Regions from separate parts of the Paenibacillus sp. RU5M genome, predicted to be linked through region 2. Evidence: riboswitches for the same ligand, from Rfam matches in the RefSeq annotation. Region 2 holds a riboswitch; each other region holds the start of a gene.

Region 1 (4,260 bases), on a different contig from region 2:
ACACATCCAGGTAAGAAAACCGTCAGCGAGCTTTATTTTCACATGTATCCCAATGCCTTCTCTTCTGCCGACACCACTTTTATGAAAGAATCCGGTGGGAAACTTCGAGGTGATGTCATGCCCACGAACGGTTACGGTTCCATGCATATTACAGAAATGAAAACAGAGGATGGGCTTTCTCTCTTACATCGGATGCAGTATGTGCAACCGGATGACGGAAACATGAAAGATACTAGCCTCATTAAGGTACGGCTGCCCAAACCCGTTAAAGGCGGTGAAAGCATCACGCTTCACACCCGATTTGAGGTCAAGCTACCGAAAATTTTTGCCCGCATGGGAACAGCAGATAATTTCGTTATGGCAGGTCAGTGGTTCCCTAAACTTAGCGTATATGAGCCAGTAGGCACACGAGGTCAAACGACCGAAGGCTGGAATCTGCATCAGTATCACGGTAATTCAGAGTTTTACGCCGATTTCGGTATCTATAGTGTGCGTATTCGGGTACCGGAAACATACAAAGTAGCTGCTACTGGATTCCCAACCCAGCAAGCGGTTGTGAAGAACGGCGAAAAAGTATATCAGTTCTATGCCGATGATGTGCATGATTTTGCCTGGTCAGCCTCTCCTGATTTTGTTTATGCAGAAGAACCCTTCTCTGCTCCCAATGTGCCAGGCGTACGAATCAAGCTGTATCTCGACCCTGCTCATGAGGATCTGAAGGATCGTTATTTCTACGCCGCCAAAGCAGCGCTATCCAATTATAGCAAGTGGTTTGGCCCTTATCCGTATTCCACACTGTCCATCGTTGTCCCGCCCAAATCAGGGAATGGCGCAGGGGGAATGGAATACCCTACCTTGGTCACCGCCTTCGGTGCAGATGATTCTGCTCCTGGATACGATCTGGAACGCACGGTTGTGCATGAGATTGGGCATCAGTATTTTTACGGCATGGTCGCGAGTAATGAATTTGAAGAGGCTTGGCTGGACGAAGGATTCACCTCCTATGCAGAAGACAAAGTAATGGAACAGGAATACGGACTTATCCCGAATCTACCCGTACAAGCTGGTCTCATTACTTCTCCAGCTTCACTGACACAGGACTCCTGGAAGTTTGATTCCCAGAATCAATATGCAGCAAACGTATACACACGAGGCAAGCTTGTATTACTTGGAATAGAACAACAGGTTGGTGCTAAAACGATGGAGCGTATTCTCTCGACCTATGTGAATAAATACCGCTTCAAACACCCTACTTCGTCTGATTTTCAAAAGGTCGTGGAACAAGTGACGCGTACATCCTGGACCGATTATTTTAATCAGTATGTATACGGGGATGGCATGGCTGACTTTGCAGTGGAAAAGATCGCAATCAATCCTATCCTGAAAGGCGGTCAAACGTTGTACGAGTCATCGGTTACATTGCAGAAAAAAGGGAGTGAATATAAGAAGGTTCCTGTTCGAATTATGTTCGAAGACGGGAAAACCATGACGAAAGAATGGGATGGCAGCGAGGAGCGCATTACCTACAAACTGACCTATACTTCCCCTGTTTCCTGGGCTATGACTGATCCGCTGTACACGATTGTGCTGGAGAACCATCATATGAACAATTTTCTGAAAGCCGGACTGGACGAGCCAACTAAATCCCGCTGGAGCATGAGCGCAACCAAAATTATAGAAGCCATATTCGGAAGTCTGTCATGGTGAGGTGGATACAGTGAAATCGAAAATACGTGAAGGCTGGTTTCTCGTCCGTCAGCATATGTTCATTGCGGCACTCTTATTTCTCTATCAATTAGTATGGGGATACTTTCTTTATCGGATGGTGCAGTCAGCTGTGGTTCCGCTGCTCCTGCGTTATCCTGACCCTGATACAGGGGAACTCAGTACGATTTTATTTAAAATGGAGAGCCAACTCGGTCTGACAACGAATCCGGAGGTTCACCGCTATTTATGGATTTTAGGGACTATGCTGCTGATACGGATTCTGATTAGCCCACTCATTCAGGCAGGGCTGCTCTACTCGCTCCAGCATTATAACCATTCGGAAGAGCGCATTCCATTCATTCGCGGTATCAAAAATTTATGGAAACCGATGCTGTTGCTCCACACCATTCGGACTATATTACTGCTGCTACCCGCTTATTGGCTCGCGCCAAAGCTCTATTCCATCTTTATGGAAGGTTTTCATTCCCTCCATCTGCTCTTGCCTGGTATTCCCTATGTTGCTGGTTGGATTGTATACGGGTGGGTTATCCATCATGTCCTACTGTACATGCAGTTTGGTATCTCAGCTCCCGATGGGGAAGGCGGAGCACGTGGTACGTTTCAAGCTATATGGATTGCACTACGCCAAGTCATCACTCTAATCGGCATTGCTGTCCTGCTGGGCGGCCTTCATCTGCTGGTCTTTGGTGCCTTTACTTCAGCTTCATGGTTACTAACCGGCTTAACTGGTCTTATACTACAACAAACGTATCCACTTGCCCGGTGCTTGCTGAGCCTGTGGAAAATATGTGCCCATTTCCGCCTATGGCAGTCCAACTCGGTCAAAGATTAAATTAAACGGTTACCATCTCTATGTAAAGTTGTATTCTTCAAATGCCGTTAAACAAGCAAACCTCGACCTTTCCCCGTCAAAGGTCGAGGTTTTTTTTGTTAATTTTGTTGTTAAACGTTGCCAAAGTGATATACCTCTGTTACAATAATCGCAGTGAGTTTTTAGTAACAACTTTGTAATCTTTACCTTCATATTTGTAACTACTTAAAATTTAATCGTCATTTCTTGATTTCGCAGGTGCATAACTAGCATAGCCAAATTCCTAGCACCTGGGAAGCGGGGGAACCAGTTATGGGTGAATTGATCTTGCAACAGAGGGATCATAGGGGACCTTCAACCGAATCCTTAAGCTAACCTCGCAGGCATTGGAAGGGGTATATCTCTTGTTTAAGAAGAAATTAACCGCAGCTGTACTCAGCCTCACATTCGCATTATCGCTTGGAGCAGGCAGCGCATTCGCAGATTCGAAAATGGACCAAGTTATTGATTCAGCAATGGGGACTACATACAAAAGCGGAGGAACAACGCTTAACGGCTTTGACTGCTCTGGATTCACAAGTTATGTATTCGACAAGCTGGGCATTGATCTGGCTCGCCAATCGAGTTCACAATTCGACATGGGTGATTCGGTATCCCGGATGGAAATGAGACCAGGTGATCTGGTATTCTTCAATACAACGGGCAAAGGTGTCTCGCACGTAGGGATCTTTGTAGGGAATGGGAAGTTTGCACACTCCTCTTCTTCCAAAGGAGTTACAATTAGCGAATTAAGCGAAAGCTATTGGGCCAACCGCTATGTTGGCGCTAAACGTATTATGAGCACGGACGCATATGAGACATTGGCCATTGAATAGGGACAAGCCGAGCAACGTCATGCTGTAACAATAACTTTACTGTAACGAAGCATAATAGAACCGTCTGGTACATTCTCCGCAGGAATGTTATCCGGCGGTTTTTTTGTGCTTCGTTTCCTTAACATATTCGGGATAGCTATCAAACCTAATTTTAACTTTTTTTAAAGCTATTTTTCATTGCTTCGCCCGTGCTCTTATAATGTTTTTACCCATCCCACTATAATATAAACGAAATTACCGGAACTTTTGTTTCACTTTTTTTCAAAAACGAGGACTTGCCAAATGAACGCCTCTTTTGTAGAGTGAAAACAAGCTTAGATATGGAATGACATATGTATATGTATATGGACAAATCAAAATCATTATAGCTTGTTCACAATGAGAGGAGCGTGCAGTTGTATGGATGAAGCCCCTGTGACGTTTCACGTTGTGCCCATGCAAGAAGAACACGCGGAACTAATCTGCGATTGGCAGTATGACCCGCCTTATAATATTTATAGCTGGCTGCCCTGGGAGCAGATGAAAGCACTTGAAGTGGAATTCGGCGATCCCAAGCTACGGAAAGAACAATATGCGGTGGTGCTGGGAGAGGATCAGCAGATTTGCGGTTTTGCTCAATACTTCCCGCTTGAAGGTGTCACCCGCATTGGGCTTGGCATGCACCCCGATCGATGTGGTCATGGACAAGGGACGGCTTTTGTCTCGGCCATTGTGCAGGAAGCCATTCGCCGGAACCCTACAAACGAAATTGATCTGGAAGTTCTGACCTGGAATGACCGGGCCATTCGCGTCTATCTAAAAGTCGGATTTGTTACGCAGGATACATACGAACGACAGACACCGAGC
Region 2 (4,260 bases):
TTACCAGTCCGCTCGATGCGGACCGCATGGATTACTTGCTTCGGGATGCCTACTTTACAGGTGTAAACTATGGGACGATTGACCTTGACCGTATCTTGCGTATGCTGCGTCCATATCACGGACGAATTGTGGTCAAGGAGTCGGGCATGCACGCCGTGGAGGATTACTTGATGTCCAGGTACCAGATGTACTGGCAAATTTACTTTCATCCGGTTACCCGAAGTTCGGAAATTATATTGCGGCAAATTTTTAAGCGGGCAAAAAGTCTCATACAGCAAGGTTTTCAATTCCGCTTCATGATTGATCCACTACCCCAGTTATTCGCTGGAGATCTATCGGTGGATGAATATTTACAACTGGACGAAGCTTTGATTCAGACGGCATTTATGCAGTGGCGCAAAGAGGACGATGCTGTTCTGAGTGAGTTATGCGAACGATTTATAGATCGCAAATTATATAAGTATGTAGAGATTGAACAGATCGACGTAAACATGATTGAAGAGATTCGGGAAGCCTTCACTGTAGCCGGTCTCAATCCCGAGTATGATCTTGAAATTGATTTTCCAACGGATAATCCGTATGATGTGTTTCGTCCGGATGAATCCACGGACAAGCAGATTCTGCTGCTTGATCGGCAAGACAAGTTACATGAGTTGTCAGAGGTGTCCGACATTGTCCGTTCAATCAGTGGTCTTCATCGTGGAAAGCATCATTTGTATTATCCGCAAAATAAGGTGGATGCGATTGTTCATGAATTACCGTCCCATATACGCCCCTATTTCTCCCAATAAATGATGCGCAATGCTGTTCAAGAATCATGATGCAAAAAAGCTTTCGAAAAGAGCTATTTTTCATGATACAGTAATCTGCTTTAATGGAGAGTACATGTAGATCGACATAATTTTGTAATCAAAGTAATTAGAATACAACCCGATTGCCTAAAAATGAGCACATATAGATATGAAGGAACTTGTTCGTTCTACATGTTGTGCTCAACAAACAATGAAAGAAATATAAAAAAACATGATCCAATTTAGCAATAGTTATGTTCTGGTTAAGACTGCAGGATGGATTAAAAAGAGATAGTCGTTTATTCGACATGAAGGGAGAAATACAGCATGATGTTGTTCGACACACATACACACCTGGATGCACCACAATTCGACGAGGACCGCGAGGAAATGATTCAGCGTGCTGTGGATGCAGGCGTTGGTCGCATGATTAATGTGGGCTTTAACCGGGAGACCATTCCAACCACGATGAAGCTGGCTGAAACCTATGATTTTATATATGCTGCCGTAGGCTGGCACCCAGTGGATGCAATCACAATGCAAGAGGGTGATCTGGAATGGATTGCATCTTTATGCAAGCATGAAAAAGTGGTAGCCATCGGTGAAATTGGTCTAGACTATTACTGGGACACTTCCCCGAAAGAGGTTCAACATCGCGTATTACGACAACAGATTGGTCTTGCCCGTGAGTTGAATATTCCGATTGTCATTCACAACCGGGATGCGCATGAGGATATTGTAAAGATTCTGCGTGAAGAGAAAGCTGGAGAAGTAGGCGGTGTCATGCATTCCTTCTCTGGCAGCTGGGAAACTGCGAAAATGTGTCTGGATTTAGGCTTTCATCTTTCCTTCGGAGGGCCAATCACGTTCAAAAATGCAAAGCAACCCAAAGAGGTACTTGAGAAGGTTCCTATGGACCGATTTTTCATCGAAACGGACGCTCCTTATTTGACACCGCACCCTTATCGTGGAAAACGAAATGAGACAGCGCATGTACGTCTGGTTGCAGAAGCAGCTGCGGAAATTAAAGGCATTTCGGTAGAGGAAATTGCAGCAATAACGACCAAAAATGCCATGGAACGATTTGGGATTCGTTAAAAGATCGAGCAAAACGGGTGAAAAAGTGAGTTAGGCGGAGTTAATTTGCTTTTTGATCCAAATAAATCAAGAATATTACAATATTTTAACCAAATATTTAGAAAAACGTACTTGAACAACGCTTTACAACATGCATAGAAACAGGATATCATCTTTTCAGTGAATTGTTGTGCGGAAAATTGGACAGATGTTCGGGGGATGAACAAAGGGACACTTTCCGATGAAACAACATTACTTTCATGAATCAGTCTCGCTGAGTCTCCGTTAACGGAGAGCGGGGGAACCAATAGGGCTTAAACATCGGTGATTGCAGCCGATGCGCAACATGCGCTGACCCAAAAGCAGCGTATGAATCTGCGAAGCCGTATTTGATTTCTTCTTTGGGTCTCGGGGTGAATTCAAGGGCGTCCGCCATGAGCGGATGACCGGAGATAGGGCGGCTCTCTTTCGCCCGAACCCGACAGCTAACCTCGCAAGCGGAAAAAGAGAGGCAACCTCGTGCATGAATTTCCGATATTCAGAATCATTCGGAAGCCACGAAAGAGTTCCTCTTAAACTCTTTCTTTGGCTTTTTTGTTTTTGAATAAAAGAAATACTGTCATCATACGGTAAGTATTCAGGAGGATGACATCATGTTGCGAAGATTGATTCATGGTGCAGAACCGGATTATGTTGGTCCGATCTGTGTTCTGTAGAAAATTTGGTATAGTCGCGTCAAAGACATCATGCATTACTTTAGACGGCGAGGCTATGAAGGAGGACGGAGAAGTGGGCACATTCCAACCAGAAGAGACCCATGAGTCACGATCATCCAGTAAGTCTTTCGCGTTGCGGTGGAAGCATGAGAACTTGCGTCAAATGGCATTGATCGCGATTTTCTCAATTGCGCTTACAATCATGATCTTGTTAGTCGTTTACGGTCAGGCCGGGAAACAAATTTCACTGGTTATTGATGGCAAAGCTCAAGCGGTAGAGACTCGTACAGGAATGCTTCAGGAAATGCTGGAGGAGCAGTCAATCACAGTCAGCCCTCACGATCAGGTATCCATGCCCTTGAATGGGGCTATCACAGATGGAGACCGCATCGTTATTGAGCGGGCCGTTCCAGTTAATATTACGGCAGACGGGGACACCAAGACTCTGTATACAACCGATTCATCGGTAAAAGATGCGATTAAAAAATCAGGTATTCAGATTGCAAGTGAAGACAAAGTATATCCGGCGCTTGGAACCACTATTGAAGCGGATATGAAAATCCGTGTAGTGCGGGTAACAAAGCGTACGGTGGAAGTGGAACATCCGATTGCTTATAAAGTGATCAAAACGGCTGACCCTAGCTTGTACAAAGGCGACAATCGTGTCGTTGTGAGCGGTAAAGAAGGCACACTTGTACAGCATATTGAAAAAGTGTTTCAGGATGGAGAATTGGTCTCCAAAAAAATGGTGGGTAAATCGGTCGCAACGAATCGCGTCGATAAAGTGATTGCCATTGGTACCAAAGCCAAACCTGTTGTGAAAGAGCCAGTGATTCAGACGGTATCGGCGCAGACTTCCACGACAAAAACAGCAACAACCACGAACTCGAAGAAAACCGCTGCCTCGGGCAGCAAAGTAATTACCGTCTCAGGCAGTTCTTTTAAATATTCAAAAGTGTTGAAAAATGTATCCATGACGGCATACTCTTCTGAAGAGCCCGGTATCGGCACAAAAACAGCATCAGGTACTCGGGTAACTGAGGGACGTACCATTGCGGTTGATCCCAAAATCATTCCGATTGGCTGGTGGGTGTATATCGAGGGCCTTGGCTTCCGTCGTGCGGAAGACACAGGTGGTGCCATTAAAGGCAACAAAATTGATGTGTATTATGATAGTGTGAAGCATGCCCTGAACTTCGGACGGAAGAAAGGCAAGACGGTATATGTGATTGGTCCGGTGAAGCCGGAAGCGAACTAAAATCGTTTTACTTTGAAATGGGAATGCTATAAAATATAAGCATGAATGATTCATGCGGAATATGCGGCGGAGGGGTCTGAATTCAGTCTCCCCCGCCGTTTGGCAGAGAAGAGGGATATTCCTCTTCTTTTTGCGTTAGAAAGGAAGAAATGGAACATGATAAAAGAAGTGATCGTGGTAGAAGGCCGTGACGACACCGTAGCCATTCGACGTGCGGTTCAGGCAGATACGATCGAGACCGGTGGGTCGGCCATCAACCAACGCATTCTAAAGCGGATTGCACTTGCTCAAGAGAGACGTGGTGTCATCGTACTGACAGACCCGGATCATGCTGGTGAACGTATTCGTAAAATCATCGCCAATAAAGTACCTGGTTGCAAGCATGCTTTCATTCCGGAGGCAGATGCTACGCGCAAAG
Region 3 (4,260 bases), on a different contig from region 2:
GTGTTGCATGGACTGGAACGATAATCTCTCCAGATCGGATATTAAGTATCTCATGAAATGAGCTCCTCCTTGGCAGAAATCTTATCTTAAATCATCTGGAATTTCCAAGATGTCTGCGACCTGGTTCCTGAACCGGGTTGCTTTGCGGGTACCGTGAATGAGATTGGACAGACGATATGGCGGAATGCCATACTGTTCACAAAATGTCTTTTGGTCGACCTGGAGTTCGGTTAGTCGTCGTTTAATGGCCCATCCGAAAGGAGTCACAGGTTTCTTTTTGTTCAAAAGGGTTCACCCCTCGTTGGAATGTAGTGTTCAGCTGGTTATTCTTGGTGTAAAATATATAGATATGCGAGCTGTATGTTTTATTATATACGCATTTGCGTCATCTAACAATTAAAAAAGACGTAAATAAGTGTATTTTAATATGGTAAATGGCGTAAATGCGTTAAATAGACAAAATAAATGACATAAAAAACACGCCGGCAATGAGGTTGCGGCGTGTTTTTTTATATTTTACTGTGTGAGGAGGTGGGTTGTATGAAGAAAGAGGGGATGGGGATTAGGCTCTGTATGCGTGAAGCCCTGCTCCAAGCATGTGAAAGCTTGGAAACAACGTTTTCATGGACAATGAGGTTGGTTGTACCAGTCCATCCGCAGCGGAGGCGCTGACGGTATGCCATTCATGCTCCAGGTCTGCGGCCAGGCGAACCAGCAGGTCCTGGGTTGTATCGGTGTTAAGGGGAATCACTTTGGAGGCTTCGGTTATGCAGGCACTCATGGCTGAATGCAGATAACCAAGGACCGCCTCCTCGACAGGGATTTCGAGGTGGTGGTTAATCCAGGCGTGAACAGTGGGGAGACAGCCAACAGATTCATACTTAGCCAGCGTTTGTTCGAGATGGCTAAAATCAATCCAGGGGTGTAGTGCGCGAGCTAGCTTAATTAGTCGTTTGCCCATAATGGAGGCATGTTCTCTAAGATTGACTGGGGTGCGCTGGACATGAACGAGCTTGTCGATGAGGGCTGTACGCCATGCGTCCTTGTGATCTGCGGCGGTGTATATGCCTTTAATCGCCATGCCTTCCAGACGCACGATGCTGGGATGCAATTGACAGCGCATGAATGATTCGAGATCTTCAACACTACGAATGGTACCTTCAGCGATATGGGCATCCATACCGAAGGAATGGGTGAACCCTCCGACCTGGATAGAGGAATCAAGCAGTTTGACATAATCGAGCAGCTTATTCCCACGGTTCACAATCTTTCGCCTCCTACGTTCGTTAAATGTTATGTTAAATAACATTTATACTCCTTTTTGGTTCGTTTTATGTTTGTGAATCCGAATTATATGATATATATATTCACATAAATATCCGCTTTTTGTCAATAGTTTCTTTGTTTTTTGAATATTAAATCTATTTAGTGTTATTTTATATAACTTTATGAGTTACTTTATACTAAGAGGATGTGAAGGATGGTAATACAAATAAAGTAGAGTGATCGGCCTAATCGGGTATACAAACGAGATTAAATTTAATCATATGCACTTCGTAGGAGAAAATGACGAGATTATACGATTTATGGAAGGAAAAGCGCAGTTAAAATGATATTAAGAAAAATGCTTTACTTTTAAACATGAACCGGGTATAATCAATTTTGTTGCCGATTATTTACGACATGCGGTCGTGGTGGAATGGCAGACACGCTATCTTGAGGGGGTAGTGGGTGTATACCCGTGGAGGTTCGAGTCCTCTCGACCGCATCATAAGAACGATAAAAAAGAAGCTTCCCGTATGGGAAGCTTCTTTTTTTGTTTTATTTACAGTACAGATGGGCCAGACAAAAAAAGGTCACCCGTTTCCCCTGAATGCATGCTCATTCTGTCTGCTGGGGTCGGATGGCCTTTACTTGTTATTTAAGCAATTCTTTGATGTCCGCTTCAATTTTATCAGGTGTTGTTTTGGGAGCATACCGTTTCAGAACACGTCCGTTCTGATCCACAAGGAATTTGGTGAAGTTCCATTTGATGGCTTTGGAGCCGAGTACGCCTGGCGCTTCTTTGGTAAGGTGCTGGAAAAGAGGGTGAGCGCTTGAACCATTCACATCGATCTTCTCAAACATCGGGAAGCTAACACCATAGTTCATCTGGCAGAACTCGGCAATATCATCAGAAGAGCCTTTTTCCTGTGCAAACTGGTTGCTTGGAAAACCAAGAACTTCGAATGGGGAGTCTTTAAACTTATCCTGAAGCTCTTGCAGACCTTTGAATTGAGGTGTGAGGCCGCATTGGCTTGCTGTATTCACGATAAGCAGTACTTTGTCACGATAGTTGGACATTTCAACTTCCTGACCGCGAAGGGTGTTTACTTTGTAGTCGTAGACTGACATGAAAATCGCCTCCATTTCATATTCTTCTTTCTTCTATTATATTGATTACAATTAAATAATGCAAAATTAATATTGCTTTTTTAACTCAATTTGAAGCTGTCGTGTATGATCTGTGACTGATTTGCTACCTGAATTTCGCTAAAGAGAGAATTAGAGAGCTTTGATGAGATGGGTGGAGAATGGATACGTTGTAAGCGCTATTATTGATGTGAAATGGCAAAAATCCGTCGATTCGGTGATCTGCGCAGACTTTACACCAATATGGCACGGGTGTATGATTCATATCGTAATTCCAATTTAAATTAAATTTTACATGAAAAACGAAACAAACGATAATATCGCTCTGATTAATGATTATAAAAGAACGATGTTTTAATCGCTGAGTTTCCATTCATTCATGGGTGGGAAACGGGGGAACCAACAGGATGAACTGTCCAGGACAGTAGGCATCCATGGGGTGAATTTTCCGGTGACAGCCGGAAATAGGGCGACTCTCGCGCCCGAATCCGTCAGCTAACCTCGTAAGCGTTAAAGGGAGAGGCAACAAGCCGTACGCTGGTTCATAGTGTCTTTTTGCTATGGATTATTGAAGAAGCGTCCGGGAGGCCTTGGTCCCCCACGCTTCTTTTTTGTTGTCTTTTCACGCCAAGGGAGGAACGAATGATGGATAAAGAGATGATCTTAGTGACTGCTCCAAATGAAGCAGGACGTAAATTTATCAAATTGCTGATGTACAAAAAAATGCCGTTTGCCGTTCTGACCAACAGTGCAGGGGAAGAGCGCAGGCTCCGGAGGATTGGTGTGGAGCATGTCATTCGCATGAACACAGCTGCTGCTCAGAAATGGTTTTTGCCGCAAGGTAGTGTCGGCAATGTTTTTATTTTTGAAAATAGCCTAAACCTGACCTGTCGATATTTACAGATCTGCCGCTCCTGGACATCCAAGTCCCTGTGTGTCATTACGGAACAAAGCCACCCCAAAGGGATCTATCGGGGAATGGGAGCAGACCGTATTGTATATTCCTTGAATGGGGAAGTTGGGTTTCTACTGAATGGCTAGTGCTATTCCTGTGATTGATCCAGTGTCAGCTGCCTGTTATAATTGAAATCATAAATAAACGGAAACTTGAGGAGACTCATGCATGTTGGTGGGTCTTCTTTTTTATGGTTTGGGAAATAGGGATATGGATTTCCTGTGGCTAACGAGGAGGAATAGGCGTGCCGGATGTACGTGGAATACAATGGTTGTTCTTTGATGTGGGGGATACGCTCGTGGACGAATGGGAGCCGGTAGATGATATTATCGGTCAGTTCGTTCGTGAAGCTTGTGCGCTTGGTTATCAGGTGGAGATGCAGACGGTGCGAGAACTATTTGCCGCCTCCTACCGAAATTACGAGCAATGGCCGATGAAATTGGCTATTCGTACCCTTATCAGCGATGAGGGGCACCGGGAACAGATACAGGAGAAGCTGAAGTTCCGCAAAGAGCTTGAGCGCCCTTTTGCGTCAGCCGACGCTGTTCTCCAGACGTTGTCGCAACACTATAAGATTGGTATCATTGCCAATCAGAGTCCGGGGACGGAAAATCGGCTGGATAGCTACGGCTTGCGCAAGTATGTGGATGTGCTGGCCTGTTCGGCTGAAGAAGGAGTGTCCAAGCCTGATCCTGAATTGTATGCTGTAGCGTTGAAACAGGCGGGATGCAAACCTGAGGAAGCGGTCATGATCGGCGACAGGATTGATAATGATATTATTCCGGCTAAGAAGCTGGGTATGCACACGATCCGGATTTTGCAGGGTTATGGCAGATTCCAGCCGGAGCTTGCGGATGCAGAGCGTCCAGACTGGACTATTGAATCACTGGAGG

The links. A riboswitch is a leader RNA that binds a small molecule or an ion and turns the genes downstream of it on or off. The one in region 2 is predicted to bind cyclic di-AMP.
Region 1: another riboswitch for cyclic di-AMP. It lies ahead of CRO25_RS32525 (C40 family peptidase); the one in region 2 lies ahead of CRO25_RS31100 (3D domain-containing protein).
Region 3: another riboswitch for cyclic di-AMP. It lies ahead of CRO25_RS13250 (hypothetical protein); the one in region 2 lies ahead of CRO25_RS31100 (3D domain-containing protein).

What each region holds. Positions count from the first base shown of each region.
Region 1 is NZ_OBQM01000025.1:18,255-22,514, reverse strand. It holds gene CRO25_RS32535 (M1 family metallopeptidase) at 1-1,707, shown strand, start outside; gene CRO25_RS32530 (hypothetical protein) at 1,718-2,560, shown strand; cyclic di-AMP (ydaO/yuaA leader) riboswitch at 2,803-2,940, shown strand; gene CRO25_RS32525 (C40 family peptidase) at 2,944-3,414, shown strand; gene CRO25_RS32520 (GNAT family N-acetyltransferase) at 3,814-4,260, shown strand, end outside.
Region 2 is NZ_OBQM01000020.1:51,187-55,446, reverse strand. It holds gene CRO25_RS31110 (HD domain-containing protein) at 1-791, shown strand, start outside; gene CRO25_RS31105 (TatD family hydrolase) at 1,119-1,889, shown strand; cyclic di-AMP (ydaO/yuaA leader) riboswitch at 2,131-2,384, shown strand; gene CRO25_RS31100 (3D domain-containing protein) at 2,658-3,842, shown strand; gene rnmV (ribonuclease M5) at 3,999-4,260, shown strand, end outside.
Region 3 is NZ_OBQM01000003.1:585,148-589,407, forward strand. It holds gene CRO25_RS13225 (hypothetical protein) at 1-54, opposite strand, end outside; gene CRO25_RS13230 (hypothetical protein) at 82-285, opposite strand; gene CRO25_RS13235 (urease accessory protein UreF) at 563-1,264, opposite strand; tRNA gene CRO25_RS13240 (tRNA-Leu) at 1,686-1,768, shown strand; partial or broken gene CRO25_RS34275 (hypothetical protein) at 1,874-1,939, shown strand; gene CRO25_RS13245 (glutathione peroxidase) at 1,918-2,394, opposite strand; cyclic di-AMP (ydaO/yuaA leader) riboswitch at 2,762-2,937, shown strand; gene CRO25_RS13250 (hypothetical protein) at 3,058-3,453, shown strand; gene CRO25_RS13255 (HAD family hydrolase) at 3,612-4,260, shown strand, end outside.